DNA from 3 places in the Pleurocapsa sp. FMAR1 genome. Region 1 is predicted to be linked to each of the others. Evidence: riboswitches for the same ligand, from Rfam matches in the RefSeq annotation. Region 1 holds a riboswitch; each other region holds the start of a gene.

Region 1 (11,049 bases):
AGAGGTCGATATAAATAACAGTGCAACAGATGAAAATCGCCATTACAGGAGCAACAGGTTTAGTTGGCAGTCGTTTGGTAGCCAAGCTAAACCAAGAAGGGCATCAAATATTAGTTCTAACCCGTAATCCTAATAAAGCTCAAAAAGTTTTTCCCGCTTCAGCTTACTCCCAGCTAGAAATAGTTCAATATACTCCCCAAGAGTCGGGAGAATGGCAAAAAAGTATTTCAGGCTGTGATGGAGTAGTCAACTTAGCAGGAGAGCCTATTGCCGAACGCTGGAGTCCTCAGCAAAAACAGGCAATTATGTCAAGTCGCCAAATTGGCACGGCAAAACTAGTAGAAGCGATCGCCACCGCCGAGCAAAAGCCTCAGGTGCTAGTGAGTGGTTCGGCGATCGGTTACTATGGCACAAGTGAAACTGCTGCTTTTGTAGAAGACAGTCCTGCTGGAAATGACTTCTTAGCTCAAGTCTGTCAAGCTTGGGAAGCTGAAGCACAGAAAGTAACTGAGTTAGGAGTGCGATTAGTTATTTTACGTGTGGGTATTGTTTTAGCCAACGGCGGTGCATTGGGTAAAATGATCGGACCGTTTAAGATGTTTGCTGGCGGTCCTATTGGCAGTGGCAGACAGTGGTTTTCTTGGATTCACCGCGACGATTTGGTTAACTTGATTGTTCAAGCAATCAACCAAATTGATATGTCTGGAGTCTATAATGCTACCTCTCCTCATTCCGTTCGGATGAACAAACTGTGTCAAACTCTAGGTGAGGTGATGAATCGACCTTCTTGGCTACCTGTGCCTGATTTCGTTTTGGAAGTTTTGCTGGGAGATGGAGCAATAGTTGTACTCGAAGGACAGCAGGTGCTACCGCAAAAAACTCAGTCTACAGGCTTTAATTACCAGTATGCAGATCTAAAACCAGCACTGGTAGAAATTATTAAATAGCCTCAAGCAGACAACTATAGTCATTCCAATTAACTTCCTCATGATTGACTGGTTTAAGTCAGAGGTCAGAGGTCAGAGGTCAGAGGTCAGAGTAGTTTCAGGCACTCATCACAGTTGTCTTTTTTCGTATGGTTTCTATTTAGAATGACTATATTAATTGAAGTACAGCCAGGAGAAAAACCATTCTCAGTCTAGTAAAAAACTATCAAGGAGCTAATTTAAGTCAAAAGGTTATTTCGTTGAAGCCTTGTTATTCCACATATATTTGCCAGGGACGGTGCGCTCTAAAATACCTTTTCTGAATTGTAAACTGAGGACGCTGCTAAAAGATTTTGCCACTTTGTTTTGTTGTGTTTGATCTAAACCATCAGGATAGAAATAAGCCACAATGTCTGGTGAACTAATAACTCCATCTTGCTTTTTAACAAAGTCCAAGACTCCAGTAGTAATGTTCTCGTAAGTATCTAGTCTGGCAGACGGAGGTAGTGTACTATCGAGTTTGTTCTTAGATTTGGTCTGAGCTTGTGGTTTGACCTTCGCTTTTGGTGATTTAGTTTTGGTCTGGCTTTTTTTAACTGCTGTTTTCTGCTTCGATTTATCTGCTTTAGATTGAACTGCTGGCATTTCTACTGGAGCAGTCTCCTCTGCTTCAGTCGGATGGTATCCATTACTCTTATTTTCTTCGTCTAGCGTTACGTTGGCAGCTAATTGTTGAGTCTTATTGAGACTATCAATAATATTGCGACAGGCTTCTAACTCAGTCTGGGTAGTTGCTGCCTCAGCTTCTAATAGTTTCAAGGATTGGGCATGATAGGCGATCGCCTCTTGTTGATAACTAGCATTTTGTTCCAAGTCCGCTAACATTTGACTGTAGATAGCGAGCTTTTTTTCACTATCGAACAAATTTTGAGGTGGTTTAGGAGGTACGGGAATGTTAGTCACTTTAATGTTTCATCTAATAGCTATCAACCTAATTCTATCCTGCTAGAATCTAAATTAAATATTAATTAATAAAGTAATATTTAATAAACAGGTACAAAATCATAACCATAGGAAGAACGATTTCCAGGCTGCACCTTAACTAACTGTACTGCCCAATTGCGATCGCCTGAAGGTAAAAACTTCACTGTACCCGATGCTCCATCAAAAGAAAATCCTGACTGAGATAAAGTCTGCTGTATTCCTTGACGACTAGGACTATTAGCTAAACCAGCAGCTAAAGCTTTGGTGGCATCATAAGCCATCGCCGTGCGCCAGCTGACATCTCCTCCCCACAGACGACGAGCAGCATCAGGAAAATTGGGGTTAGTATTTCCCGAAATGTGCCAAGGTACGCTTACAACTAAGCCTGCTGCCTTTTCGCCTAAGATTTGTAGGGTTTGAGGTCTATAAAAGCTATCTCCTGCTAACATTGGCAATTGACGATTGTTTAGCTGCATTAGCAAAAATGCTTTGTCTAATGTAGTCGAATCATCGAGAAAGACTAGTACTTCTGCGCCATTGCTAGCTGCTGACTGCAACGTCTCTGCTGGATTAAAATTTCCTTGGGATAAATCAGTTTCGGTCACAATTTCTCCCCCGTCGCCAACAGAATTGGTAGTAAAAGCATCTCTGAGGGATTTGCTATAGTCACTTTGAGAATTATAAATTATCGCAGCCTGACGCTGGTTGAGTTTTTCCAGCATATATTTAGACAGGGTATTGCCACTAAAGCGATCGCTTGGTACAGTACGAAAGATATAGTCGCCTAAATCAGATAAAGCCACAGAGGTGCTGGTAGGAGAAATAGCAACCAAACCGTGTTTTTGGTAAATCGGTGCAGCAGCTAAGGTAACTCCAGTAGAAAAATGCCCCACTACCCCCACAATATCTTGACTTTTAACGAAGTTTTGGGCGATTTCCTTAGCTGATTTAGGATTATTATCATCATTAGCAATGATTACTTTTAAAGGAACACTATTAATTCCCCCTTGCTGATTAATTTCATCCTGTGCCTGTGCCACACCTCTAAGTATTTCCTTAGCTGTAGTCATATCTGTGCCTACTGGAACAGGTACAGCAATACTGTAGGCTTTGTTGTCACCAATACGAGCATTATTGAGATAAATAAGGGCTTCGGGATCGTTACGCTTTATTTTTAATGATTGCTCTAGTTGAGATACTGCTTCAGAGTAATTAGCATTGGCGATCGCCTGTACTGCTTTTTGCTTTTGGGGAGTAGTATCTTGACTAATTAAAAGTTTGTTTCCTGTACTAATTTGTTTTTGATCGAAAGTCGATTTAGTAGATTGGGGTTTTCCCGCAGATTCAATAGTTTCTGTTGGGTTTGAAGACTGTTTATCTTTAGTCAGCCACCACAAACCACCACCGATTACGCCAAGAGTCATTAATAATGACAATAATAAAACCGTAGTTTCTCTTTTCTGGCTCATAACATCAAATAAATAAAAATTAAAAGGATAAAGTAATAGTTATTAAAATGATTAATGGCGACTAACCTATATATTGTTTAGGCTGGTCTAATTCAAACATAAACATATATCATTGAAAAGCGCATAGCTAGAGAAAATACAATTCGACTGCCCAAAATTATAAAGATTCAGTCATATATACTAGCTCGATTTATTTTGTGTTCTTTTATAAAGTTATAAAAAACATTATTACTAAAATGTTCTTGTTATTTTTAGCCTTTGGTTTAGTAGCTGCTTGTATTGGTAATGACTCTTAGTCTAAAACATTAGAAGCAGATGAAAAAATTAAGATTCAACCAAATCCTTCAGAAGCTATTCATAAAGCTTTAAAGTTGAGCAAAAATACTAACGATATTCAGCTAAAAATAGCTAATAGAAAACCAGTACAAGTTTCATTTGAAGAACTAATTGAGCATTTGCCCCAACCACCTAAAGGGTGGATAGCAGAAAAATTTCAAGGTGAAACAATATTTTTAGGAAACTATAGTATTTCACAAGTTAGTCAGATATATACTCAGCAAAGTAAGCAAATCACCATTCGTATATTTGATTGGGCATTTAATTCTGCGCTTTATACGCCTTTTTTAATGACTACGGATTTTAGTCAAGAATCAACAGAAGGATATAACAAAAGTATTAAAATTGATAATATTTCTGGAAAAGAATATACTTATAGTAGTAAAAGAAGTTTAAATTTGCTCGTATATAATAAATTTTTTGTGCAGATAGAAGCTATAAAGATTGAGAAGACTGAGTTACGAGAATGGTGGCAGTTAGTTGATTATAAATCTCTAATTAAGCTCAACAATAACTAAACAGAGCTAAATCTAAATCTTCCAAACAAATGTCAACCGAAAAGTATTGAATTAAAAGCTAAGAGCTGAGAGCGATTCAGCGCGGACTTGACGGTTTTCGTATCATAGCGACTGAATCTACAAAAAACTTGTCCGCATATAACTACTAATAGTATTCCTTTCGAGTTCACACTTGATTTAGCAATGTCTTTAAAATATATTTAAGCCAATTTGGGGCATGATGGTACTCAAATCATCTAATGCAACTGGAGCAGGAGCAGCCATATCTGAAGGTAAAAAAATACGTGCGCTCACTGCAAATAAGGCTAGCAAAAAAATTATTAGTACGGCTAAAGGGGCTATATATTGGCGAAGAAATGTCATAATTCCAAAAAGTTGGCGATAGTAAACTATAAAAGCGATTAAAGTGAAAGCTAAAAAGCTAATTTGTATACGGGGCTAGATAATAATTTTATCGTTAACCTGAGCTTTTATGTTGCAGAACGGAAAATTAAAGTATGACGCTTCAGTTTTATACAGCCAATTGTTAACGCTAAATAAATTAAGTATAAGATTCCCTTGTATACTACAGCTAACTGCAATCTAAAGTAGGTTCAATCTTTTAAAGATGTTCGCTACAATTTAAAAATCTTGTGTTTCAGATATGCCATGTCAGATTCAGATTTCACTATTCCTATTTCTCAATCCGAAGGCTTAAACTCTGAACGGAATACTAAGTATGGCTACAAAACTCTCAAATCAGGAGATATATTAAACGAAAGGTTTTCTATTGTCAGAGAATTAGGTAGTGGAGGATTTGCTACTACTTATTTGGCTTTAGACAACCAACTGGCAGATGAACACAAATGCGCTGTTAAACAACTACAGCCAAGATTTAATACTTCTGCCGTGTGGGAGAGTGCCAAAGAGAGGTTGGCAACCGAAGCAATGGTCTTGCAATGGTTAGGTAAACACGCTCAAATTCCTCAATTTATTGGTCATTTTGAAGAAAAAAAACAGTTTTACCTAGTTTTAGAATTTATTGAAGGCGAAGAATTTGAGCAGGAAGTCCATCGGCAAATATTAAATGAAGCTCAAGCAATTCAGTTTTTATTTGATGTTTTAGAAATACTCAAGTTTGTTCATCAGCAAGGTGTAATACATCGGGATATAAAACCATCCAATCTAATCAGACGTAAACAAGATGGCAAGATGAGCCTGATTGATTTTGGTGCAGTTAAAGAAATCGGCACCTTGGCTTTTGATACCAGCAAACAGCAGATTAAAACCCAGATTATTGGTACTCCAGGGTATATGCCCCCAGAGCAAAATAACGGCAAGCCAATCTATAGTAGCGATATCTTTGCTTTAGGTAAAACAGTTATTTTTGGGATGACCAATAAATCTCCCTTGGAGTGGGAGGAAGCTGAAGCTAGTGGCGTAACTGCCTGGAATAAAAAAATAGCCATCAGTGAAGCTTTTTTGAAGATTATTAATCGCATGACTGCTGGTAACTCTTCACAACGTTACAACAGTGCCAAAGAAGTATTGCGCGATCTTCAACCATTAGAAATGATTGGTAAAACTATCGCTAATAAATATCAGATAGCTAAGTACCTAGGTGGCAGAAAAGAAACACACTCTTATGTAGCTAATAGTTTAGAAGAAAGTAAACTTAGATATTATTTAGAAATTCTGCAACCTCTGCAATTGAGAGAATCTTCAGTATCGGCAATGAATCAAGAGATAATGATCGGCTTTAGTAATTTATCAGCTATTGATAATGATCAGAAAACTCCAGCGGTAATTGAATATTTTATCGATGAATCAAGAATTTATATCGTTCAAGAGTATGTAGAGGGAAAAAATTTAGCGCAAATTATTGAGGATCAGTTTATCCTTTCAGAAACTGAGGTAGTTGAGATTCTGATTAATGCTGCTACTGCTTTACATCCATTCCACAGACAGCAAATTATTCACGGCAACATTAGACCTTCTAGCCTAATTAGACGACACAAGGATAATAAAGTTACTTTGGTTGATTTTAATTTAGTCAACGAAGCTATCAATTTAATTCCTGAAAGCAAAACTGGCTATATTCCTCCAGAGCAAATTGCCAACAGTCCTACTTTGGCAAGCGATATCTATGCTCTAGGTATGACTGCTATTCATGTACTAACGGGAACTTCTCCGCAAAATTTAGAGAAAAATCCCCGCACGGGAGAAATATTGTGGCATCGAAAAGCCAGAATTAGTCCTAACTTTGCCAAAATCCTAGATAAAATGATTTATCTAGATCAAAATCAACGATATCAATCGGTAAACCGAGTAGTCAAAGACCTCAAAAAAATCAAGCACAAATCTAGATTTAGAGGATTATATAAATACTTGATCATTGCTCCTATCTTGTTTTTCGGAATTCTATATGGCTGGACTCAATATAGTCAGAGGGCGGCGATTTTGGAGTTCTATCGCGGCGATACCAAATTAGACAAAAACCAATATCAAGCAGCTATTGACTATTACAATAGTGGACTAGGAAGATTACCAAATACTAGAGGACAGGTAAGAAATTTTGAACAAGTTTGGTTAAAAAAAGCCAAGGCACAAAGACAATTGGATGATTATCAAGCAGCTTTGAATACTTGCGACACAGCTTTAAAATACTATCAAAGTCCTCAACTTTGGAACTGTAAAGCTTTGACTCTGTATAATCTTGAAAAATATGATTTGGCGATCGCAGCATATAATCAAGCTATAGAGATTGCTCCTGAAAATGTCTGGTTGTGGAACAATCGTGGTGAAACCTACACCCGTTTAGGGCAGACAGACAAGGCTATAGCTGATTTTCAAAAAGCAATCTCGTTAGATCCAGATAGAAGTTTTGTTTCCTGGAATAACTTGGGCAAACTATACTTTGAACAAGGAGATTATCAACAGGCATCAGAAGCTTATCTAGAGGCATTAGCCGTTAAACCAGATTATTTGCCTGCCTTAATTGGATTAGGCAATGTTCAAAAACATAGCCAACTATACACTCAAGCTGTGGATTCTTATGATCGAGCATTGGCTATTAATCCCGATTATCATGAAGCCTGGTATGGTAAAGGCTCGGTCGCCGAATATTCACAAAATTATCAAACAGCTAAAGAATACTATCAAAAAGCAGTAGATTTAAAGCCAGATTGGCAAGCAGCAAATCAAGCTTTAGAGAGAATCGAGCGTAAACTTGGCAGTTGATTGAGGTAATAGGTAATGGGTAATCAACAATTTACTGAATGAAACAGATTCTTGCTCAAATTAAACCTTATCTACGCTGGTTTATTTTGGGAGGTATATTATTTTTCTTGGTCAAGACACTCAAAGATCGCTTGATAGAAGTTGCTTCAGTTGAAATTGATACTCAAGGCTGGCTGATGCTAACGGGAGCATTAATCATAACTATCTGCGCTCATGTTTGGTCTGGTTGGGTATGGACATGGATTATCAAAATTTTTCAACAGCCTTTAAGCACAAAAGAAGGTATTAGAGTTTATCTATTAACCAATATTGCTAAATATTGCCCAGGTAACATCTGGCACTTTTATGGCAGAATAACCGTTGTCGAGCGCAAAGGAGGTTCAAGGGGTGCTGCAACTCTTTGTGTCTTGTTAGAGCCATTATTAATGGCAGCAGCAGCCTTATTTATTGGTTTGACCAGTAGCGGGTTGATTTGGTCAGAGGATATAGATTCGCCAATTTCGTTATTTGTCTTGAAGATTATTAATTTGATTACTGATAAATTAAGCTGGCTAACAATCAATGTTGATTCTCAGATTTTGTTATCTGCTATCAGCATTTTAAGTTTGGCTGGCTTAGTAGTAGTGCTAATTGGCATACATCCCTTCATCATCAATCAACTCTTACACCGATTGAGCCGTAGTAAAAACAAAGCTGATGCGATCGCGGCACAAGCTATTAAATTAGATCGATATCCTTTTATTCCTTTTCTAGGGGAAATTGGATTTGTTGTTTTTAGAGCAACTGGATTTATGCTGACTTTTATGGCGTTGCAGTCTGTGACGTGGCAACAGATTCCTCAATTAACCAGTGCCTTTAGCTTTGCTTGGTTGTTAGGCTTGATTGTTCCAGGCGCGCCAGGAGGCTTGGGAGTATTTGAGGTTACCGCTTTTAGTCTTTTAGATAATACTCAGTTTCCCGCAGAAATAGCAGCAGTGGCACTGTATCGCCTAATTAGCATCTTAGCAGAAGCGATCGCCGCAGGAGTATGCTGGAAAAGTAATAGTTAATTCTATTCAGGCAAACTCGCTTTTTTGTGTTTCATGTTAATACACACAGTATTTGCGAGCTAAATTATTTCAATTTCTCCTGTCTGTGGTAGATTGACAGATGGTAGTAAAACAAAAATATACTGCCTATCTAAAATTCGGTTTTAATGATGAGCAGTCATTAAATGTAAAGGGGAAAGTTCAGTGAAAATCTGGCACTGTCCCGCAACTGTAAAGAGATTGTCGTCAATTTCTGTAGTCAGAATGCCCGCCGATACTATATACAACCACACTTAGATCATATCTGCGAGGTACAGATAATGTTAAATTCACTTCATAACAATTGTCGTTGGCTTACTCTACGTAGCTTTAACTTTTTTAAGCATTTATTACTAGTAATAAACCAAAATAATTTCAAACAAAAAGCACTTCTTAATTTAATAATGGAGCGGTAGAAATTGAAGTACCGTGCTTTTGGCTGACAAACAACTAATTAGTTAATTACTACTCTAAAGTTTGTTTTGCTGAATTTTGTTATTCAAAAAAACAAAATATCTGTAGCTATTGATTGGTGTTTACAGGGTTTTGAATCAAATTTAATCACAAATTATGAACAAAAATAGTGCGATCGCGCAACTTTCTCGTAAGGTAATTGCTTTGGGTTTTCTGGCTAGTGTCTTCGGGAGCATTAGCTTACTGCTTATCCCTTCCCCTGCGCTGGCTCATCATGCTAGCGGTGGAAAACTTCCTAGCAGTTTTGCATCGGGGTTTCTTGCTGGTTTGGGTCATCCTGTAATTGGCATCGATCATCTCGTTTTTGTGATTGCTATTGGCTTATTAGCAGCTTTAAGCAGCAAATTAGGTATGGTTATTCCTCTGACATTTATTCTGGCTACGGCTGTGGGTACAGGCATACATTTACAAAGCGTTAATCTACCGATACCAGAATTAATTATTTCAGCTTCAGTGCTAATTGTGGGCATCTTCTTGGCAAAAGAAAATAAAACTAATTTAGCTTTATTAATTATTATTGCTGCGATTGCTGGTATTTTTCATGGTTATGCCTATGGCGAATCTATTGTCGGTGCTAGGGCTAATGCTGTAGGGGCTTATCTACTTGGTTTTTGTTTAATTCAGCTAGGGATTAGCGCGATCGCTTTTTATGTCGGCAAATCGATTCTCAAAAGAGCTTCGGGATCACCCAGCTTACCTCTACGTTTTGCTGGATTTGCCGTGTGTGGTATTGGGTTTGCCTTTCTCTCCAGCAACATCTTAGGTTAATTATTTATCAGACTTTAATTATTATGCACAAAATTCCCGTTACCGTAATTTCAGGCTTCTTAGGCGCAGGCAAAACAACCTTAGTGCGCCATCTACTGCAAAACAACCAAGGAAGACGCATCGCCGTCTTGGTTAATGAGTTTGGCGAAGTAGGTATTGATGGTGATTTATTGCGATCGTGTCAAGTTTGCGATGAAGAAGATGGCGATAGTAATATTGTTGAACTTACCAATGGTTGTTTGTGCTGCACTGTGCAGGAAGAATTTTATCCAGTCATGCAAGAATTGCTGAAGCGTCGCGATCAAATTGACTGTCTTTTGATTGAAACTTCGGGATTGGCTTTGCCCAAGCCTTTAATTCAAGCATTTCGTTGGCCCGCAATTCGCAATAGTGCCACTGTAGACGGAGTAGTAACCGTAGTAGACTGCCATGCTTTGGCAACAGGCAACTTAGTAGGAGATATTGACGCTTTAGAGTCTCAAAGACAGGCAGATCCTAATTTAGAACACGAAACGCCCCTTGAGGAACTTTTTGAAGATCAGCTAGCCTGTGCTGACATGGTGTTGCTGACCAAGACTGATTTGGTTGATGAAGATAGATTGAGCAAAATCAAAGCTTGGCTAAAACAAGAATTACAGCCTGGGGTAAAAATAGTCACTGTAAGCAAAGGAGAAATCGCTCCAGACCTTTTATTAGGCTTTAATGCTGCGGTTGAAGATCATTTAGATAGCCGTCATTCTCATCACGATCACGAAGCAGAACATGAACACGACGATGATATTAATTCCATTGAACTAATATCAGAACAAGCCTTTGAGCCTGAAGCTTTAACTAAACAACTCAAGCAATTGCTTCAAGAACAAGAGATTTATCGCGTCAAAGGATTTATCAATGTGCCAAATAAGTCAATGCGCTTGGTGTTGCAGGGAGTAGGCAATCGTTTTGATACCTTTTACGATCGCCCGTGGGCAGCCGATGAACCAAGACAAACTCGCTTAGTGCTAATTGGACATAACTTAAAGCGAGATTTAATAGAACAATCTATTTTGGGCGATAAGGCAGTAATCTAGTTTTGATCGCTGACATTGTACTTAATTCAGTTTTACATAGTGTGCAGTTTATAATTTGTCAAGGTGAAAAACTCTTACGAAGCAAGGTTTGCTACATTAGTATTAGATATAAATACTTAACGTATCCTTTTTCCTATAGCTCACACTATCTATCTCAATTACCATGAAAATTAAATCGTTAGCGGTCATACTTGCTGGATTAGGCGTTGTTATTGGCG
Region 2 (11,049 bases), 1.4 Mb from region 1:
AAGTTATTAAGAAAAATAGGGATTCAGAGACAATTTACTGCCCTTTAACCATTCAAGTGCCAGAATATTTCGATTTTGCTCAAAAGCAAATATATTCTGCCTGTAAAGACGTTAATGCTAGAAGACGTTGGGTAGAAACAAATTTAGGCTTTAAAACAAGCGTAGGTGATTCTTGGTTAGGACATTTATGGCTACCAATAATTCTATCTGATGAACTTGTATATGCAGAGATAATTGGTGAAGGCTCTATGCCCAATTCTTATGAGCAGCCTGTGGCAATACCAAGTCGCCAGCTTAAATCTCTTCATAGTTTAGCCGAAAAATTATTAGAAAATTTAGATGCGCCACCAGCAACCTACCTACTTCAGTTTAGTCTGTACAATGGGGAGATTGTGTTTGATAGACTATGGCCCTTCCCTGCTGCACCTGCTCTAATAACCCTTAAAACCCAACAGCCCGATCTGTTTACTTGTCATTGGCAGTGTTTGACGAAACAACCCATAAAAGATATTAGTATTTCAGATCCTATGCCAATTTAATAAGGATGATGGATGAGGAAATAAAATATTGCTGCCTTCTCAGTTCCTCATCCTCTATCTCTTATCATTTTAGAGCGTCTAATATCAAGCCACTGTTGCAAAATTATTGCTGCTGCGTGGCGGTCGATCGCGCCTTTATTACGGGTTGAGAATTTTTTCTGTGCCTTGAGTTGCGCCTCTGCTTCGACAGAGGTTAGACGCTCATCAACATATTCAATCGGCAACTGGAGAATATTGCCTATTTGGTCAGCGAATTTTTGAACCTGTTTTGCTTGTGAGCCAATATGTCCCTCTAAAGTGTAGGGCATACCGACAACCAATGTTTCAACTTCTCTCTCTTTAATTATTTCTTTTAATTGCTGAATATCTTCAGCCAGAGAAGTTCGATAAATAGTAGTTAGACCAGTAGCAATCAAGCCTGTGCCATCACAACCAGCTACTCCCATACGCTTTTTACCAACATCCAACCCCAAAGCTGAAACTTTTTTCATGGTGACCAATAGTAATTATTAGAATCTGAGAGATTTATTTCAGTTTACGTAACTCAAAATTGATTATTATAAGGATTGCGAATCATTTAAGTTTACCAAACACGAGTGAAAGTTCCCCGACTTCATCCAGATACAATTGAAGAAGTACAGCAGCGAGTTGATATTGTTGATGTCATCTCAGAGCATATTGTTCTCCGCAAACGAGGCAAAGATTTTCTGGGTTTATGTCCTTTTCACAACGAAAAGACTCCTAGCTTTAGCGTTAGTCAGGACAAGCAGCTATATTATTGTTTTGGCTGTAGTGCTGGGGGAAATGCCTATAAGTTTTTGATGGAGATTGGCAAACAGTCTTTTGCCGAGGTTGTCTTAGATCTAGCACGTCGCTATCAGGTAGAAGTTAAAACAGTTGAGCCTGAGCAAAGACAAGAAATTCAGCGTCAGCTAGGTATTAGAGAAGAACTATATCGAATCTTGGCAGTCACGTCCAGCTTTTATCAACACGCTCTCCATCAGTCTTTTGGAGAATTTGCACTTAATTATTTGCGTCATCAAAGACAGATAGAAGACGCAACTATCAGTAAGTTTCAACTAGGTTATGCGCCTGCGGGTTGGGAAACCCTTTATCGATATTTAGTTGAGCAAAAACGCTATCCTGTTAATTTTGTTGAACAAGCAGGATTAATTAAACCCCGTAAAACAGGTGGCGGGTATTACGATGTATTTCGCGATCGCCTAATGATTCCCATTATGGACATCCAGGGCAGAATTATCGGCTTTGGTAGTCGGAGTCTGAAGGAAGAAGATCAGCCAAAATATCTTAACTCTCCCCAAACACCTCTATTTGATAAAAGTAAAACTTTGTTTGCCTTAGATCGGGCTAAGACTCATATCAGCCAAGCTGACTGTGCAGTGGTAGTAGAAGGCTATTTTGATGCGATCGCACTTCACGAAGCAGGTATTGGTAATGTGGTGGCATCTTTGGGTACAGCCTTTACTCAAAATCAGCTTAAGCAGCTACTGCGCTTTACTCCTTCTAAACAGGTAATTCTTAACTTTGATGCGGATGATGCTGGCAAAAAAGCTACAGAAAGAGCGATCGCTGAAGTCGAAGATTTAGTCTATGGCGGAGTAGTACAGCTACGTATTCTCAATCTTCCTGGTGGCAAAGATGCGGATGAATTTGTTAAAAGCAGGGAAGATGGCGCAGTATTATATTATCAGGCTTTAGAAGCTGCCCCCTTATGGTTGGATTGGCTAATTAGCCGCTTAACGGCAGACAAAAGCATGAAGGCTGCCGATCAGTTTCAACAAGTAGCAGCAGCAATGATCGTGCTGTTAAATAAATTACAGGATGCAAATCAACGCAACCATTACTTAACTCAATGTGCCGAACTTCTTAGTCAGGGAGATGCCAGACTAGTTTTACAAAATCTGGCTACCCTCAAGTCACAAATCAAATCGCCTCGTCCTAGATATCAGAGAAATTTTACTAAGCAGCAGAAAAATAATTCTGACTCAGCTAAACCAGCTTTTGCGATCGCCAGTCATCCTGAAAGTGAACTATTAGAACAAGCAGAAACTTTATTGCTGAGGATTTATATTCATTATTCTCGATATCGAGAGCAGATTATTGAGCAGCTAGAAAGCAAAGACTTATTATTTAGCATTGCTGTTCATCGGTTTTTATGGCAACAAATTATCGCCATTGAAGATAATTTACCTCGTCCATCATTAGAGAATGCTAATCCACTATTAAGTGAATTACATAACCGTAGTTTAGATTTTCCTAAAAAAATGAATACAGTGACAAAACTGTTTCATTTAGATGAAAAAACCCAAGAAGATGTTTTTCGGGCAGATATAAGAGTAGCAGAAGCGATCGCTTCTCTAGAACAGGTAAACTACCAAAAGCGTCAGATCTACTGTGCAGAACAGCTACAGAATCTCGATCCTGCTACAGATTTAAAGCTAATGAAATATCATTACCAAGAAATTCAAACCGCCGTCGAAAAAATTAGACAACTAGAACAAATACGCTTGGCTTTCTCTCAAGATCCCATTACTCAGTAGATCTTTTACATAATTTAATTATGCAATACACTTTAATTAATGAGAATTGGTTAAGGGGGGTAAAATAAATGAGGTAGCTTGTTGAATAGCTTTAGAACGTTCTCGGTAAGGAACTTTCCCTTGGGGCGAGGTAACATATTGCTCGATAAATTTTAATAAATCGGGTGCAGATTCTATAGGTGCAAGTCGATCCAAAACAAAGGTCAGCTTATCATTAGCAGCTAAAGTAACGGCACAGGAACGGCGACAAGCTGCCATACAGGATACGGGTTGGATAGTAATGCGATCGCTCCAGTCACAATTATCCAAACCTTTTTGCAGTTCTTCGATCAGGTGTTGTCCTCCCGACAGTCCGTGTTTCTTTTTTTGAGTCTCGGAAAAGCGACACAGGCTACAAACTAATAATGTATGTTCAGTCATGGTGATTTCAAAAAAATAGGTGAATTAAAATAAGGAAAAAAGAACGACAACTCGATTAATAATAAGAATCAAATTGAGAGCGAATCGGCATCAAAAACTATGCGGTATGAAGTAGATTGCTAACCTAAATCAACTACAATCTCATACCCTATTTACTGGTTGATCATTTATTAGGTTTTACCCAAGCAGATTTATTCTGTATAGCGATTGAAACACTATTTTCTGATAGCTCTTGGCTTGACTTTTAGCAATTAGAATAATCAATTTAGTTGCTAATGTTGCCAGCAAAACAGCTTGAGTAATAATCAATTTACTCAAAATATTGCTATTGGGAATCGCGCTTAAAATCTTGGTAAAACTGCGTTTAATAATTACTCTGTGGGCTGCCGTAACGTGGTGGGCAATATTCCAAACAGATAATAAATAGTTGTTGAAACTAGAAAGTGTTTAAACATCTGTACCTCGCAGATTAGTTTGTTCATGTAGTGTTAGCATCGGCGGGCATTCTGACTTAGAGAGTTTTAATCTTCTCGTTACAGTTGCGGAACAGCGTTGGATTTACACCAATCTTTCCCCATTACTTCTAATGGCTGATTTTCATTAGAACCGAATAATGTTTAAGGTATCATATTATTATTTTCTTAGCAATAATTGTTAGTAATTAAGCTCAATTTTTTCACTAAGTATCTTTGTTTATAGTTAAAGCAATCTTTTTACTTAAACTTTCTACATAGAATAAAGTTGATACATTTATCGCACTGAGTTAACCTGACTTTAGCTCTTATTTCATTACATTGCTGATATATACCATCCAAAATAGTTAAATGTAATTCTTGGCATTCTAAATTAGCAGTACGAATTTGCAAAACCTTACTTGCAAGAGGCGAAGATAAAAGTTCGCCATAAAAAATTGATAAATTTTCTTCTTGACTAACAGTGTTGATTCCAGTAATTCCTGGTAAATTGTATTCCTTTTTTTCGCCCTGAGTAGCAGATTCTAAGATTTTATAGTAAGGCGGTTCCCATAACTGAGGTGCTGTTGTAAACTCCATCGTGGTTAGGCACTGATTTTCGTTATCATACGCAGAGTGGGCAGCACCAAGCTTGTTAATAGATATTAAAGAAGAGTGTAATACTCTAATACCGAGGTCGTTTGCATAGTATGTTAGTTTTTGCTCGTTGGTTACTTCTTTATCTGAGTCTGTTGATAGCTCTTGATTATCAAATTGTTCACTGCATGAAACTACAGATAAACTCAAAAGACTAACAAGCCCAACATATGCTAATTTTTTCATGAACTTAGAAATCAATGCTTGTAGTTATCAAACACCGATTCTAACTTTTAAGCGTAAAATTGCACATCGATCAAAATATATTCAATTAAAGCAATACTTATAAGGAGTGTTTCGCGATCGCTCTTTAAAGTTTCTTCTTTGTTCCATCGAAAACAGGCTCTTGGTGCCGTTGAGAGTTCTGAGCCAAAATGCCGTACCTTGGTGCAAATACCATTGTCACAACAAATAGCACCGTCATTAGTACCACGATCGCTCCACCTGTAGATACGTCAAAATGATAGCTAAGATAAGTCCCACCTACACAAGAGAAGACACTGGTAGCGATAGAAATTCCTAGCATATGGTCAAAGCGATTGGTTAACAGGTAAGCTGTCGATCCTGGAGTTACCAGCATGGCAATAACTAAAATAATACCTGCGGTTTGTAGGGCAGTGACGATGGTAAGAGCCAGCACCGAAAGCAGGGTATAATACATAAGCTGGGTGTTAAGACCGATCGCTTTAGCGTGATTGGGGTCAAAACAAAACAGCAGCAGGTCTTTACGTCGTATCAAAATCACCACCAGAGTGATCGTACCTGCAATCAAAGTTTGAATGATGTCCTGTTGAGATATGCCCAAAACGTTGCCAAACAGAATATGAAATAGGTCAATATTACTAGGAATTTTTGTTACCAACACCAAACCAAGGGCAAAAAAGCCAGTAAACACTACGCCAATAACGGCATCTTCTTTAAGGCGAGTTTTTGATTTAATATAGCCAATCGCCACTGTAGCCCCAAATCCAAAGACAAACGCGCCGATAGCAAAGGGAATATTGAGGGCATATGCCACTACTACCCCTGGCACAACCGCATGGGAAACCGCATCTCCCATTAGTGACCAGCCCTTAAGGGTAATGTAGCAAGAAAGCACCGCACAGACTAAACCGACAAAAGCACTAACCCAGATAGCCTGAACTAAAAATCCATACTGCAAGGGTTCAATCAGCCAGTCTACCAGGGGAATATTGGCAGTTAAATTACTCATACCTTGCCTTTACTTCAGAATTATGAAACATCTGACGTAGGCTATTAACTGGTAAACCACCAAAGGTCATGGCTAAGTTTTCTTCGGTAAAGGTTTCTTCAGTTGTTCCAGACGCAAGAATAGTTTGATTGAGAAGAATAGTGCGATCGCAAAACGTGGAAATCGAAGCTAAATCGTGGGTGGATACTAAAATGGTGTGTCCTTCGTCCCGTAGCTGGATCAGCAGATCGATAATCCGTTTTTCTGTTTTAACATCTACTCCCGTAAAGGGTTCATCGAGTAAAATTACCTTACCTTCTTGAGCCAAAGCCCGCGCCAAAAAGGCTCGTTTTTTCTGACCTCCAGACAGTTCGCCGATTTGATGAGTGCGAAAATCAATCATACCCACTCGCTCTAAACTTTCCATCACCAGCCGACGATCTTTAGAACCAGGGATACGCAACAGGTTCATGTAGCCGTAACGTCCCATCATTACGACATCAAATACGCTCACGGGAAAATTCCAGTCCACTTCATCCGACTGAGGCACATACGCCATTAACTGTCGTTTTTGAGCTTTTTGCACGGGCAGACCAGCAACGCGAATTTGTCCTTGGCTGGGTTTTAAAAAACCCATGATGGATTTAAATAAGGTAGATTTGCCACTGCCGTTTGGCCCTACTAAAGCAGTGATAGAGCCTGGTTCTACAGTACAGTTAGCGTTATAAAGAGCTAATTTAGCATTGCTGTAGGTAACGCTGAGGTTATTGACGCTGATATCGAGTGTTTGAGTTGCAGATTGCATAATCTTTTAAATTGCTTACTTACTTACTTATTACTCCCTGCGGGGGGTACCCCTTGGCTACTTATTACTACCCGCCAGCAAACCATTACTAATAGTGCGGGCATCGTATTCGAGTAAATCTAAATAGGTGGGAACTGGCCCTTCTTCGGTGGAAAGGGAATCTACATAGAGGTTGCCCCCAAACCTTGCCCCTGTTGTTTTCGCAACCTGTTTTTGTCCTTCATTGTTGACGGTGCTTTCACAAAAAATAGTCGGCACATCGTTTGCTTTCACGGATTCAATTACGCCCTGTACCTGCTTGGGAGTAAACTGCTGTTCGGCATTGATAGGCCACATATAAATTTCTTTCATGCCATAGTCGCGAGTAAGATAAGAAAATGCCCCTTCGCAACTTACTAAATAGCGTTGGTTTTCGGGTACTTGCTGCAAGTCCGTTTCTAGCTCTTCATCAATGGCTTTTAGTTTTTGGCTATATGCCTTTGCATTGGCGTTGTAGGTATCTGCGTTCTCTGGATCTAGTTTCACAAATGCTTTACGAGTATTCTCGACGTAGACCAGCGCATTGCGAGGCGACATCCAGGCATGAGGATTGGGTTTGTCAGCATAAGAGCCTTCCGCAATGGGAATCGGCTTAATTCCTTCTGTCAGTACCACCGAGGGCACATCCTTCACGCTGCCTAAGAACTGCTCAAACCAGCGTTCCAGACCCAAGCCGTTGTAGAGAATCAGGTCAGAATCTTGGGCTTTTACTATGTCGCTAGGTGTAGGTTCGTAGCCGTGGATTTCTGCGCCAACGCGAGTAATCGATTCCACAACCAGCTTGTCCCCTGCCACCTTTTGAGCCATGTCTGCTATGACAGTAAAAGTAGTAAGGACTTTCTTTTTAGCTTCGGTGTCTGCTGATGAAGTTTCCTCTGTCCCATTACAGCCAGCAATCCACATCCCTAGCGTTATGCTAAAGAATAAGATAATGCCTCGTCTCAAAATAATTTGTGCCATAGAAAAAAAAGTGAACCTGATTTCATCATCATATCACTTTTTTCATATTCTTCTCATAATTGAGTCGATAGCAACTATGTACTCCAGATAAAGCGATGAAGTGTGGTCTTTGCTGCACGGAAATGCTTTTTGATGTCGAACTCTTTAGGGGCAGATGCGAGAAAGGACTTGTCCGCATCTAGTACCCCTTTCTTACTCAATAGCCTCGCCCTCGGCAATAGCTCTATGAGGGAAACCCTCAAGACCGCTTTGCCTCGCAACGGCTTCTTGAAGCGATCGCCCAAATGACATCCTTGAAAAAAATGCCCCACAAAATTGTCGAACTAAATCCATTTCTAAGGTGGAGGTAGCAGAGAGTAAATTGGGATTAGAACGATGTTGACTAGAGATAAAGCGACGTTCTAGTTCTTCTCTAGCTTCTCTTTCTAGTAGTCCCGTATGTTCCTGGGCAAAAATGCGTCTGACATTACCCTTGGAGTAGAGGTTTTTATAAAAGTTTAGTTTTGCTGTTGTCTCCTCGTAATGTCCCGAACACTGAGACTGCAAACAAGACATTCCTTGCCATAAAGATAATTCTGTAGAAGCAGCGACAATAGAGTGATGGCAATTAGAACAGGATAAATTTTTAGTATCTATATCTATTGTGTATTGCTGCGGTTTCGATGCCCCAAACTTTAGCGTTTTTATTGGTATGGCGATCGCCCAAAAGACCAAACTCAACTAGAGTATTAAAAGTATGTTGATAAATAGCTGGTGCTTGTGCGCCAATTAAGGTAGCTTCTTGCATATCGAAGAAATTTTTAAACGCCCAATTCTCCCACCAAGTAGAGTTTTTAAGAATAACTGGTTCAAATTGCTGATGAGTTCTGGCTTCTATGGGATAACTCGGTTTAAGCGAAGCGGGTCCCATATTGGGCATGAATGTTGGTCTTTGTAAGAAAATATTGCCATCCTGTTCTATATATTGTTTGGTTGAAGGATGTAAGATTCCGCCTTTTTGCCTCATGTAATGAATAATGCCCAAGATGAATTGCTGTACTGTGCGATCGCTTATATGATGTAGTCCCAGTTCGTTTTGCAGTTTAATTAATACTTCTGCTGTGGCTTGGTGTAATTGTTCGACATTGACCCTTACAGCACAAGTACCAGTTTGTTCTAAAAAACCACCAAAAGAGGTTTTAAGACTTAGTTCGGAGATTATTTCCTAATCCAAACGGCGATCGCAATATTCTTTTAACTGTGGACTACATTTACCTAATTTCCTTAACTCTTCCCATTCATACAGCGACTCTAGATCCGAGGGAATAAAAGTCGCGACGTAATCTGTATCCGAACCTAATTGCGATCGCCAATATTGTTTAAATTCAGGAATGATTTCATCTAAGTTTTTGCCCTTACCTCGTTCGTCTAGATACTGTTTAATTGCGGTACGTAAAGTAGTCCTAAAAGTAAGGGCAGCAAAGAAACCAGCGCGATGGGCAGCATCCTGTACGGAGTCGGAGAAGGTAATTAGTTTTTTATCATCGTTATAGGTAGAAGCAAACAGAGTACCAATGGCAGCACTAGCCAAACTAGCAGCACGCGAACCTAAAATAGCTAGATTATTTTTTGCCTTATAAAACGGGCAATCATGACTAGATTCTCGCCATTTAGAACCGTTATTGCTTCTTTGCCGCACTATATTCGGTTCGATGACTAAGAGTAAGTTTTTTCCATTACAAGTATGACAGTGAGTAGCTTTAGGAATATTCAGCCTCAGACAGTCCTGACACAGTTTTCTTTCAATCCTTTCTTTTTCTTCGTGTTTTTCGTCATTTTTAGTTGGAAAGATAAAAGCAATCAGGGGATTACGATTAAAGAATGCCGTATAAAACGATCTAAGATCTCTACCAAGCTGCTGGTCATTATGATTGCGTCGTAAACTGCCCCAACCAGTAGCACCACATTCGCGACAGTGGATTACAGACAGAGTTTTGCCCGATTCTTCCGTAGTCAGATCGTCAGCAAAAGCTAGTGCAGGGCGATCGCTAATATTAGCTACCATGCGCCGTAACTCTCTCAGCCATAGCTGGATGCGGATATTTGCCCAAGGACGATTATTAATATCTCGTGCAATGGAAAATAATGCAGCCAAATTGGTAAGTAAAGCAATTTGATATTCTGTAGGGGCGAACAGCCGTTCGCCCCTAACATCAGGAAGACGCATTTTACGATTTAACTGCGCCCACAGAGTAGGTAAAGAAGTTGGTTTGCTATTCCACGCTGGCGGTGAGGGTTTCCCCGCATCTAAGGCTTTAGCCGCATCTGCGCGCGTCGACAGAAAGGCGCACTTCCGCATTTAGGCGCAAGGGAATGCTCGCCAAGACAACTTTGTCTTTTTCTAAGTCTGTCGAAAATCATATAGGTGCTATTTGGTATTTCATCCATCACTACAATTCATCATTACTTGTTTAGCACTACCTAAGAATCATTCTTTCATTGATAGCAATAAGCGAACAGCTTTAGGTGTGATGGAAGCTTTTTTAGGAATGAATAATCATGAATTAAATATTGCCGACAAGGATTTAGAGAATTTAGTATTAGATGTGACAAGCGATCGCACTAGCAAATTAAATCCTATTCAAATTCTACAAATAAATCTGATAAATCTTTAAGCTAAATAACCTAAAATCATTCCCGCCAGCAAGATAAAACCTAACCAGACATTTTGTTTTAAAACTTTGCCATAAACAGATCGAGGGATATTTGGCTGACGCAGTTTAAGATATTGCCATGTCCAGCCAGCCGTAGCCAAAGCCAAGCTAACCCAGAAAGCCAAACCTAAAGCTAGCACCAAGCCTAAGCAAGCCAACAAGCCTACTGTAATAGCATAAAAAATAGCGATCGCGCCTGGGGTATATTTACCAAAAAAGATAGCACTAGAATTGATGCCAACTTTTAAATCATCTTCTCGATCGGATAGGGCATAACCTGTATCAAAACCCATCGTCCAGGCTACGGTTGCACCCCAAAGTAACCAGGTAGCAGGTTCAATAGTTGCCGTTACAGCAGTCCAGCTAATTAACACTGCAAAACCCCAAGCTAAGGATAAAACTAACTGAGGAACAGGAAATACACGCTTTGCCAAAGGATAGAAAACAATCAAAGGAACAGCAGCTACACAGAGAATAAAGCTGAGAGGATTAAGATAAATGGCTAGTATGGCAGCACAGACTAAAGCAACCATAAAAATAGCAATTCCCACTTTTACTGACAGGGCGCGGGATGCTAAAGGGCGAGATTTTGTTCTAGCTACCTGGGTGTCAATATCTTTATCCCAGAGATCGTTAACTATACAACCTGCTGCACTAGTGGCTAAAGTACCTAAAATTATTACGCCCACCAAAAGAACAGGAGGTGTTCCTTTAGCAGCCAAAAATACACC
Region 3 (11,049 bases), 1.9 Mb from region 1:
GGAAACAGAAGTACGGCTAATTCCCAAGCGTCGCTTTAAGTTTGATTATGTTAATTTCTCTGCCAAGGTAGCAATCGAAATTAATGGACAAATTTGGCATCAAGGTGGACACACTACAGGCAAAAGCCTTATGCGAGATTATGAAAAGCTCAATTTAGCGCAGCAACAAGGCTATTGTGTATTTCAACTATCAAAGGAAATGATTACCGAAACTTGGCTACAGGCGATCGCTGATACCATTCGCGATCGCCTTAGTCAGCCAGCCTGATATTTTTTAGCTAACTCTACTAAGCTATGGCAAGGAATGATAACTAGTAATTAATCACTGATTTTCGTGGTAAAACAATAAAGTTCTCTGCAATAAAGTTTAATTGCCATGACTAAAATTGACTACGATGCCATCGCTAAACTTTCTTTGGCAGGAGAGTTAATCGATCGCACCACTGCCAAAAGCATTCTAACAGCCCCAGATTTGGTTTTATTAGAGCAATTAGCAGCAGCTTACAAGGTTCGTTATCATTATTGGTCAAATCGCGTCAGACTTCACTTTTTACTCAATGCTCAAAGTGGCTTATGTCCCGAAGACTGCAACTATTGTTCTCAATCAAAAATTTCAACCGCCGAGATTGAGAAATATCCTTTGATAGCCCAAGCAAGAATTGTCCAGGCAGCAGATAAGGCAGCAGATTTAAAAGCAGGTACGTTTTGCATGGCTATTTCAGGGCGATCGCCTTCGGAATCTGTCTTTAACAACGTATTAGATGCCTTTAAAGCCGTCAAAGAGAAACACGACTTAAAGATCTGTGCCTGTTTGGGGTTACTCAATGAATCTCAAACCCAACGTTTAGCTGAAGTGGGAGTAGATCGAGTTAACCATAATCTCAATACTTCAGAAAATCACCACGAGAATATTTGTAGCACTCATACTTTTCGCGATCGCGTGGCAACAATTAAAAACGTCCAAAAAGCAGGTATTACGACTTGTTCAGGGGGAATTCTGGGCATGAATGAAACCGATGAAGATATTATCGACTTGGCTTATTCTTTGCGAGAGTTAGACGTTACCAGCGTGCCAGTTAACTTTCTAATTCCCATTGCTGGCACACCTTTAAGCGACGTTAATCAGCTAAATCCCCGTCGCTGTTTACGAATCTTAAGCCTATTTAGATTTATTCTGCCTAAGCAAGAAATCAGAATTGCGGGGGGGAGAGAAGTCCACTTGCGATCGCTACAGGTAATGGGTTTATATCCTGCTAACTCTATTTTTGTCGGCGACTATCTTACCACCACTGGACAATCAGAAGACGCTGATTTAGCTATGATTCGCGATGGGGGATTTGTCTTAGAAAACCCCGATGGTTCAATTTTAAACGTAGAAGACAATATCATCTTAACCCGTTAACCCGAACTGACGTTCAAAACTATTAGAAAGTTATTTTGTAAATCTATTGCAACAAAAATTTATATTAATTACAATAGTAAGTGATATATCTTAACAAGGTCACAACTAATGGAAAACCAAGGAAATAAATTCGGCTTTACTAAATTCGCAGAAGACTGGAATGGTCGCCTAGCTATGTTAGGCTTTGTCATTGGTGTTGCTGTAGAGTACTTTACTGGTCAGGGAATTCTTAGCCAAATTGGAATCATGTAGTTCTCTCCAGAGACTATCAACTGCAATCATACATAAATCAAATAGATTCTAATCACTAAAGGAGTTTGGTACAACAAGCAATTGTTGTACCAAACTCCTTTATTTTGGTGTCTGAAGCCAAGTTTATGTTTAGACATCGCCAGAAACTTCGATTTTTGGTTAACAGCTTATTTTGGCTATACAAGTCTTAATTTAAGCTAAATTCCTGATTTACTTGAATATGACTAAGAGTATGATCGAGATAAGTCGGTTCTAATGGGAAACAGTCATTAGAAGTAATGGGGAAAGACTGGTGTAAATCCAACACTGTCCCGCAACTGTGATGAGGTTGACGAGCGACCCCGCGTCGCCGTTAGGCGCAAGGGAATGCGCAAGTTAAATAGTCAACAATCTCTAAGTCAGAATACCCGCCGCTCAAAATAGTTAACCTAATTAACAAATCTGCGAGGTACAGATGGTTTTTGTCAATTCTTCTCTGCAATCGAGTATTAATCAACTTAAATTACAGCCATTGCCTTATCAAAGACCTTTATTAATGATTGGTCATGGTACAAAAAATGAACGAGGTAGACAAACCTTTATTGATTTTGTCGAAGCTTATAAAAAATTGGATACTTCTCGTCCTGTTATTCCTGGCTTTTTAGAGCTTACTCAGCCGACAATTCAAGAAGCTGTAATAGCTTGCGTTGAACAAGGCTATACAGAAATTACAGCTTTGCCAATTTTGTTGTTTGCTGCCAGACACAATAAATTTGATGTTACCAACGAGCTAGACCGATCGCGATCGCCCTATCCTCAGTTAAGCTTTAATTATGGTCGCCATTTTGGGATTACTCCTAAAATTATCGAGCTATGGCGCGATCGCTTGGCAGAGTTGGACAAGCCAGAATATAACCCCCGTAATATTGACCGCGAAGATACTGTACTGCTATTTGTCGGCAGGGGTTCGAGCGATCCTGATGCTAATGGTGATGTGTACAAACTAGCTCGCATAATCTGGGAAGGTAGTGGCTACAAAACAGTAGAAACCTGCTTTATTGGTATTACTCATCCTCGTTTAGAACCAGGTTTTAGTCGGGCATATTTGCATCAGGCTAAACGGGTAATTGTCCTGCCCTATTTCATGTTTACAGGCACGTTAATGGAAAAAATTTTTGATATTACTGCCCAACAAGAAGAACGACATCCTGAGATTGATTTTGCTTGCTTACCAGAAATGGGAATTGCCCCTCAGCTATTGGAGGTAATTAGAGAAAGAGAAATTGAGGCGCAGCTAGGTCAAGTGGCGATGAACTGTGAAATGTGTAAGTTTCGTCTGGCAGCAGTAGATGAACATGGACATGGACACGGACACGGACATGAACATGGACATCACCATCATCACGACAATAGCGATCCTTATGCCAAGGTAAAAGATTATCATCAACGTATCTGGAAAACACCCTAGATTAGTTATTGTTTGTTAGCTTTAGCTTTGATTAGCGGATTTGAATCATCAGCTACCATTGACCAGCAAGGAGCTTTTAGCTGTTCTAAGGCTAACAGACAAGCATATTTAAGCTCAAAAATTGGCGTATTTAAAGTTTCTTTTAGTAAGGAAATTGCTTGAGTTGCTTGAAGATTTGCTAAAGCGATCGCTGCTGCTGCGCGGGATTTTTGAAACTGAGGCGAGGTATTGTGTAGGGCTTCTACAATTAGCTCGTAACTAGGCTGGTAATTAAGTAAACCCAACAGCTTAACCACATGGAAATGTGCGCCATAGTCGTTATGCGCTTCTTCTTGGTAGGTTTGCAATAAAGCTTGGGGTGCAAGCTCAGGGTAAACTTCTAAAAGGGTTTTTCCTGCCAGATAGCACCTGCCAAAATCGGTATGGTAAAGTTCTCTAATTAAAAACTCTATCGATGGTGGCTGATCGTACTCGTGTACCATTTCAATGTCTTGAGGGCGATCGCGGATTACTCGATCTAAGCTAGGTTCAATTTCAGCAAAAGTTATTTTACCCGCAGCTATACCCGCAGCAGCAAGTAATCTCATGCCTCGTAAGCGAAATGCTATAGAGATAGGTGCAAAAGCGATCGCGGAAATTGCCTGATAGTATTCTGTATCAATTAAATCTTGAATGCAGGCGCGTCTGGCGTTAATATCATCGTGTTGCAAAAACTCGACAACCCGATCCATCTGGCTATAGTCATTAGTCAAACGAGCTAAAGTAGCGATCGCAGCACTGGCGGTTGGTGGATCGTCGCTGCTAGTAAATGGTTTAATTCTATCTATAGCTGGCTGGTAATTAAACTTAGCTAAGGTGTGCAGAATAACGCGATAGGTTTGATTAGGCTTAGTTAGTAGTTGGGCGATCGCTTCGAGGATAGATCGATCTTCTGTGCCAATTTCGCCAATTGCCCACACCGCATTTTCTACCGTTAGGACATCTGCATCGTCTAAACAAGATGTTAGGGTTGGTAAAGCTGTTTCAGCTTTTAAACGTCCTAAACTCTCAGCTGCTTTACGCCTGGCAATACGATTTTCCAAAACAGGATCGCGATCTTCTATGGCTTCAACTAGAGCTTGAATCGATCTTTCGGTGGGAAAATTAATTAGATGTGCTGCACCAACATAACGCTCTGATGTGCCATCTTCTGTATTTAAGGGCTTTTTTAATAAGGCGATCGCCTGGTCTTCAGTTAAATTAAATATATTAGAAAATCTATTATCCATTACTCAAACTATCTTTTTTATATTCAATAGTTTATAACTTTCTGGGCTACATCTAATTTTATAGTCAAGTAGCCACACTAATCATTTATAGCATCTAAGATTTCATCAGCAGTAGGATTATAGTTAGGCTCAGACAACTGTATATTCTCTTTCCAAATATAGTAAACTTCTTCTAATGTTCCATCGTGATGACTCCAAGATCCTGTATAGTCCTTAAAATTTAGCTTTACTAATAGCCATTCTTGCTGGGAAGTATCTAATGGTTTGGTTGTAAAAATAAATCCAGCTTCATCACCATGATATTCATATAATTCTAGAGAATACAAAGATCCTTGCCAGCCATATTCTCCTGAAACTGTTGCTTCAATTGCTGCTTTTTCTGTATCATTTTTAGGAGTAAAAATAAAAGCTTCTTTAGGTCTGACAGAGTAAATCATAGGCGACCAGCTAAACTTATTAAGCATAAATTCAGATAATTTTTCTAGGGCTTGCCTATCGGTAGTCATCAGCCAAATTTCATCTTCAGTTTGACTACTAATTGTCCATTTAATTTTGCTTTTAAATTTATGTGCAACTCCAGCAAAGGCATTGTCATAAGCTAATTTATGATCTATGCCTACATATCCTTCTTCTAAAAGTTCGTCAATAGTTTTTTGTGAAGGAAAAGGCTTTTTGTAAGAAAAATCATAGTGTCTCGGTCTTGCCTGAAGACAAGACTTGACGTAGTTTTGGCTACGCTTTAGATTAACAGCTTGGTTATTTTGCATGATTAACACTATTTTCCAGAGAACTTGTACTTATTGTTCCCTAAAAAATTACTAAACGTATAGTTATGCTCTATAAAAGATGAGATCGCTTACTAGGACATAATTACATTTATTTTTTTAGGTTCTATTAGCTTCTATCAAGTTTAAATAAGTAGTTAATGAGATTTATTAGCCAAGCAAGTTAAGCGTTTTCGCGGAAAGTAATGTAAAAGCAATTTATATATAGATATAAACTATATGCTTAACTATAAAAGTTGATTTTAAACTGTTTTTTCTTACCACCAGCGTAGTTATTATTTTCTTATCAAGTGTGCTATTGTACAAAAAAAATATTTTTATTAAACATATTAATTTTTACTAAGACAACTGAGACTAAATCAATCAAAAAAATGCTGTTATGTAAAACATCATCTTTTAAACCTTCCTGGAATTTAGAGTCAATCAGGATTACTATCTTTACCTATATGCGTGTTAGCCCTTTGTACTGTCTTTTAATTTTGTCGAACCCACGTTATTCCAAGTTATTAGCAGGTAAGAGAAAGATACTCTAAAAATTATGGTCTTTTAAAGCATCTTTTCTTGATAATAGGCTAAACACTCAAATTGCGATCGCAATAGTACCAGACGGCGAAAGTGGTCAAAGGAAGTATGTAGAATATCTTTGTCAAGCTCGCGTAGATAAATTGTTTTACTTTTTAAGTTTCTGACCAATTTCTAACAAATTACCCTTAAATAAGGTTCTATCAAGACGTTTAATCATGCCTTTCAAATCTTGTTCATGGTATCGCTTGCTAATTTGCTTAATGCCATCAACTAAATCTAGGCGATTTATGTCGGTTAAAGGTTTAATCAATTCACGATAACAATTTTCTTCATAGTTATCGCTGAGATAACAAGTATTAACTAACTTTTCTTTGGAGACATCTTTTTCTTTAAAGGTAGAAATTTGCTCTAGCAATCCTAAAGATAAAAATGCCGTCATTGTCCTGACGCACTTTTCACATTTGCCACAGTTATAGTTACCCTGGCTATAGCTCTGTTTTTCATTACAAACTCTCAGATGTTTTAAAGCTACATCCCATTCTCCAACTAGCTTTGTTTTTTCTAACCTAGATAAAGCAGCATTTTCATGGCGTATTTGTAAACTAGTAGTGCTATATAAAGGATCGAGCAGAGGATGAGAACCCCAAGGTTCTAGGTTGGCAAAGTCATAGGTAGAGGCAATTGAAGCAACGCTTAGTCGAGTCACAAAGGCATGAGCGATCGCCGCGAGAAAAGAACCATGATATTCAAATCGCCAAAAGCTAAAGTCAGGATCTAAATCGCGAAAATGAGCATAGGCATTGGTATAAACTTGAATGAGTTTAATCCCTGCATCTTCTGCCATTGCGCTTACGGCATTAATTACGTTTTGAAAACTAGGATCTTGCTCGTTTTCTCCTTGCAAAACCCCATAAACTAAGATGCCATCTTTAATGTGTCGGGGGTGATCTTTGGCAAAATTGAGATGATTATCTCTTACCATCGCTAAAGCATCAATGCCACCCGAAAATAATGCGCCTGCTCTAGGTGGCTTATCGGTAAACAAAACTTCTGTTTCAATAGGAGCTTCGATCTCGATTACCTGACGACCTTGACCGTGCCAATCGATCAGGCACTTCATTGAGTTTATTAAACCATCTTTAATCTCAGGAGAAATCGGCGCATCAATGGCAATTCGCTTTTCTCCATAGCGCATGGCAGGTAGAGCGCAGGCTAGTAAAAAAGAGTTGGGATTAAGAAAAAGAGCGTCACCAAATTCACTGGTCGTTTCAAAATAAACATCTTGACTAGGGCGATCGCAATTTTCCCAAATTACCTTGGCGATTATTCTGACTCGATCTGCGTTATTCTCTTTTCTAAGATTTTCAATTTTCATAAGTTTATGTTTCCAATAAAATTAGGAGTTAGATAAGTCTGCTATATAGTGTTCCCTTTTTTTAATTGTTTATTAGTTGGTATAGTCATTAACTAGCAAACCTTGGGCAAAAATTTCTAATTGCTCTATTACAGCCCTATCTGCATCCCTATGATCATGATTACTTTTTGCTACTTGAGTGTCCTTGGCACGTTGAGAGGCAACCCAATTGGCTTGAGAAGTCTTAATTGATGCTCGTGCTACTAATCCACCTAAGCTAAAGATATTAATCAGGAACGTAGCTAAAATAGCTTTATCTAAAAAGTTCATAAGTGTTCAATTTTTGTTGGACAACTTACTTTAGAAATAAAATATCAGGAACTTTATAAGATTTAAGCAAAAATTACTCCTTCATGTTTTTGAGAGTGGCAACGGATGAAGGAGAGATTCGATTAAGGTATCTGAAGATCCAATATTTTAAATATATTTACGTAATTTTCTTGCAAACTTCTTGACATTTTTTACTTATTTTGAAAAGTAGATTAGATAAGTAGCCTTGGTACATATCTAATCTACATTTTATATTTTAAGTAAAAGAAACCCATCATGCTTAAACCAATAATTACAACTGTTGCGATCGCGCTTTTAACTCTACCAGTTAGCGCACTGCTTATGTCAGCATAGAAGTTCAATTTTTTGTGTAGAGTAGTTTACTTTCATTATGCAACCATGGTTACACAAGCTAGCTAGTTTTTGGCTTCAAAAAGTCAACCCTCAAATAGTTTCTTTAATTGCCACGATTGGCACGCTGGGACTGTTGATCTGCTTGGCAATTATTTATATATTAGCCAAACTGTCCGAAGATGTATTAGAACGAGAAGCTTTTGGTTTTGATAAAGCTATTCTGCTCTGGATACATCAATTTGCCAATCCAACATTAGATAGGATAATGCTAAACGTTACACGCTTGGGCAATCCAGGTACAGTGGTATTTATTGCCTTACTTACTTTGGGGATATTATGGTGGCGACGTTACCATCAAGAAGCTAAAATTTTCTTGCTCAACTGTTTGGGTGGTGCAGTTCTCAGTTACGGATTAAAGTTAGCTTTTAGCAGACCTCGCCCTCAACTTTGGAAGTTGCTAATATCCGAAACTTCTTATAGTTATCCCAGCGGTCATGCCTTGGGTTCGATTGTGCTGTATGGTTTTTTAGCTTATCTGCTAGGAATCCATTATCCGCGATATGTCAAAGTCTTCTACTGTATGGCTGCAATATTAATAGTCGCGATTGGTTTGAGTAGACTTTACTTAGGTGTACATTGGCCGACAGATGTGGTTGCTGGCTACAGCGTAGGATTTTTATGGATTACTTTCAACATTACAATGCTGAAATTACAAAAAGCTTAATAAGCATACATTATTTTGCCAGCACACTAAGTACACTACTTTAATACTTTCAAGCGATCGCTCTATCAAAAAGCACCTTGAGAATCCAAAAATAAAACCTGTACACTGAAAGCTTTTGAAATGATTGTGTCAAACAGCCAGCATTTAAATAAGTGTTGCAGTTTTTGCACCCATTTGTAGCTGAGTAAGTTTGGCTGCAACTTCTCCTGTAGACAATATTTTTTCGGCTAACTCAAAAGCAGATTCTAAACTAGAAGCTTGTTTAAAACGCCATAAATAAAAACCACCGTTGAGGATGGCAGCAGGAAATAGTTTACTGTTATCTCCTTGAATAACTGCTTTAATTAAAGCGATCGCCTGCTCTGTGGATTCTAAGGGAATATCAGAACCATTCAAGTCGTAGTCTTTTGGGTCAAGTAAAAGGCGTTCAAAGCTTTTTTCTGAGCTACTCATAGCAATAATTCCTGTACGACTACAAGCAAGATCGCAGCTACCTTCTAAACCCTTAACTAAAGTAAAGTCTTTAGTCTGACGAAGCTTAAAAGTTGAGCGAAAACGCTCTTCGGTTGGTGGATGGACAAACCCAGCTACCAAATGACAATCTCCCGTTACAGGACTCCAGACTAATTCCGCAGTGGCGAAAGGAGGACGCTTGCCGATTTGTTCACGAAAGGTCACAAAATCATGAGCAGCCTGGAAGTGTTGTGGCAGGTAAATAAAGCCCACGTTGCTTTGGTTATAGATCTTCTGAGCTTGAGCTAGGTTGAACTCAGAAAAATCTACTCCTAGCTGTTGCCAAATTTCGCTCAGGGGAATGCCATATTTGGTGGGCATACAGTCTCCTCCGTGCATGACGACAGGGATGTCCGCAGCAGCTAAAATTAAGGCGGTAATTGTGGTAACTGGCACAGTTCGCGATCGCCCATCATAAGGAGTGCCTAACACCACTGGCTTATAAGAGTGTTTTGGGTTGATTTCTATCTTTGAACTTAATGGATCGAAAGCGTCGAGGATTCCCGCTAATTCTTCTGGAGTTGGACGCTTGATTCGATGAGCAATCATAAAAGCTCCAATTTGCGCAGGAGTCGCTTCTTGCAACAACATCATCTTAGTAGCTTTTGCGGCTTCAGCACGAGTAAGATTTTTGCTCGTATGAGTACCGCTACCAACTCTTTTTAATAATTCTCGAAACTCATCGCTCATGATCTGTCTGGGTTCATTTTTAAATTGAGAATGATTTTGTTTTAAGCTCTAAGCTATAAGCTTTTTGACCCTGTTAGTTTAATTACTTACTGATTAGCTGCATAGTAGACTGGTTGGCAGATTTTGCCATATCTTTGACTAGTTGGTAAAAGTGAGCAATGGGAGGAATCATCAGGCGATCGCGAGTTGTCACCATCACTACCTGGCGGGTTAAAACTGCATCTATTTCTCCAGTGATGCTTGTGGCTATATCAGGTTGAGAAATAGGTCTGATGGCTAGGGTGGGGTCATTATAGGAATCGATCAGAGCTTTGTTGGGCAAAAGAGCAATCATTTCTCCCTGGCGAATTACTCCTCGAAAAGCATCAAGAGTATTTAACTCCATAGCAGTTTTAACTTGCACATTTTGCTCTTTAAACCAGTCTTGAACTAATCTTTGCATACCATAGCCATCTTTAAACACGATCTGGGGGTACTTAACTAATTCCAAAAGGGGAATAGTTGTTAGCTTGCTCAAAGGATGGTCGGCAGCCATCAAAACATCTATCTCTTCTTCGTAAAGTACAGTCAATTCAACTTCAGCAGAAGCAGTGAGAAAACGATTGTTCATCACAATTGCCAAATCAATCAAGCCATCCCGCAAAACCTTTAAAGCGCGATCGCTACCTAGAGCCGTAACTCTCAACTGGACTTCAGGGTAGTCTTGACAAAATTGTTGCAGAATTGGCGGTAAATAATGAGCGCAAACCGAATGAATAGCTGCAACACAGAGTTCAGGCTGCTTACCAGCAATTAAATCTGCACATTCATTAGTAGCTTTGCTCCATTCCTGGCAAATTTTTTGCGCCCTAGGCAACAACTTTTCCCCGCCTAAGGTTAACTTGGCTTGGGTGCTACGGTGAAATAAGGATAAACCCAAATCTTGTTCTAATGACTGTATTTGACGGCTAATAGTAGACTGGGTAATGCCACATCTTTTAGCTGCATGCCCAAAATTTCCTGTTTCTGTAATCGCAATAAATGCTTGCAACTGCTCAATTCGCATACTTATCTAAACGCAAGCAACCATACTTTACTGTTGACTTACCACTCTAAATGAAGATAGCTGATTTGCTCAGCAACTTTTCGTATAAAAGACGACATTAATTGATTACAGATTATATTGGGAATTTCTAAGCATGAACAGATTTATGTACGTCGAGGAAAAGTAGGTAAATCAACCGCTGCTAAAGACTGTGGTTTTTTGCTTAAAGAAGACTTAGCTGCTGTTTTGGGTTTAGCTACTTGCTGCGAGGTTGATGCTGACCAAGTTGCAATTTCTGCTGCCGTCTTAACGGTTTGATTAGCTATTACCGAAGGCTTAGTTTGAGGTAAAGAAAGTTTCGTTTCTGAGGTAGCGTAAGCT

The links. A riboswitch is a leader RNA that binds a small molecule or an ion and turns the genes downstream of it on or off. The one in region 1 is predicted to bind cobalamin.
Region 2: another riboswitch for cobalamin. It lies ahead of SLP02_RS19905 (DUF1636 domain-containing protein); the one in region 1 lies ahead of SLP02_RS13060 (HupE/UreJ family protein).
Region 3: another riboswitch for cobalamin. It lies ahead of SLP02_RS04200 (sirohydrochlorin chelatase); the one in region 1 lies ahead of SLP02_RS13060 (HupE/UreJ family protein).

Annotation. Positions count from the first base shown of each region.
Region 1 is NZ_OY762512.1:2,708,897-2,719,945, reverse strand. Features, by position in the region: gene SLP02_RS13095 (thylakoid membrane protein ThyD) at 30-947, shown strand; gene SLP02_RS13090 (hypothetical protein) at 1,179-1,889, opposite strand; gene SLP02_RS13085 (ABC transporter substrate-binding protein) at 1,970-3,379, opposite strand; gene SLP02_RS13080 (hypothetical protein) at 3,751-4,233, shown strand; gene SLP02_RS13075 (hypothetical protein) at 4,423-4,596, opposite strand; gene SLP02_RS13070 (protein kinase domain-containing protein) at 4,882-7,452, shown strand; gene SLP02_RS13065 (lysylphosphatidylglycerol synthase domain-containing protein) at 7,491-8,501, shown strand; cobalamin riboswitch at 8,623-8,771, shown strand; gene SLP02_RS13060 (HupE/UreJ family protein) at 9,090-9,761, shown strand; gene cobW (cobalamin biosynthesis protein CobW) at 9,785-10,831, shown strand; gene SLP02_RS13050 (COP23 domain-containing protein) at 10,995-11,049, shown strand, end outside.
Region 2 is NZ_OY762512.1:4,070,423-4,081,471, forward strand. Features, by position in the region: gene SLP02_RS19890 (hypothetical protein) at 1-539, shown strand, start outside; gene ruvX (Holliday junction resolvase RuvX) at 587-1,030, opposite strand; gene dnaG (DNA primase) at 1,136-3,100, shown strand; gene SLP02_RS19905 (DUF1636 domain-containing protein) at 3,137-3,520, opposite strand; cobalamin riboswitch at 3,999-4,146, opposite strand; gene SLP02_RS19910 (hypothetical protein) at 4,234-4,815, opposite strand; gene SLP02_RS19915 (metal ABC transporter permease) at 4,940-5,842, opposite strand; gene SLP02_RS19920 (metal ABC transporter ATP-binding protein) at 5,835-6,626, opposite strand; gene SLP02_RS19925 (metal ABC transporter substrate-binding protein) at 6,684-7,625, opposite strand; gene SLP02_RS19930 (hypothetical protein) at 7,818-8,345, opposite strand; gene SLP02_RS19935 (hypothetical protein) at 8,251-8,649, opposite strand; gene SLP02_RS19940 (hypothetical protein) at 8,830-9,963, opposite strand; gene SLP02_RS19950 (hypothetical protein) at 10,136-10,279, shown strand; gene SLP02_RS19955 (4-hydroxybenzoate solanesyltransferase) at 10,276-11,049, opposite strand, start outside.
Region 3 is NZ_OY762512.1:843,512-854,560, forward strand. Features, by position in the region: gene SLP02_RS04185 (hypothetical protein) at 1-268, shown strand, start outside; gene bioB (biotin synthase BioB) at 377-1,402, shown strand; gene SLP02_RS04195 (high light inducible protein) at 1,511-1,654, shown strand; cobalamin riboswitch at 1,885-2,084, shown strand; gene SLP02_RS04200 (sirohydrochlorin chelatase) at 2,109-3,101, shown strand; gene SLP02_RS04205 (HEAT repeat domain-containing protein) at 3,107-4,369, opposite strand; gene SLP02_RS04210 (hypothetical protein) at 4,447-5,136, opposite strand; gene SLP02_RS04215 (hypothetical protein) at 5,825-7,054, opposite strand; gene SLP02_RS04220 (hypothetical protein) at 7,127-7,363, opposite strand; partial or broken gene SLP02_RS04225 (hypothetical protein) at 7,437-7,514, opposite strand; gene SLP02_RS04230 (phosphatase PAP2 family protein) at 7,755-8,441, shown strand; gene SLP02_RS04235 (anthranilate phosphoribosyltransferase family protein) at 8,586-9,644, opposite strand; gene SLP02_RS04240 (LysR family transcriptional regulator) at 9,727-10,689, opposite strand; gene SLP02_RS04245 (hypothetical protein) at 10,833-11,049, opposite strand, start outside.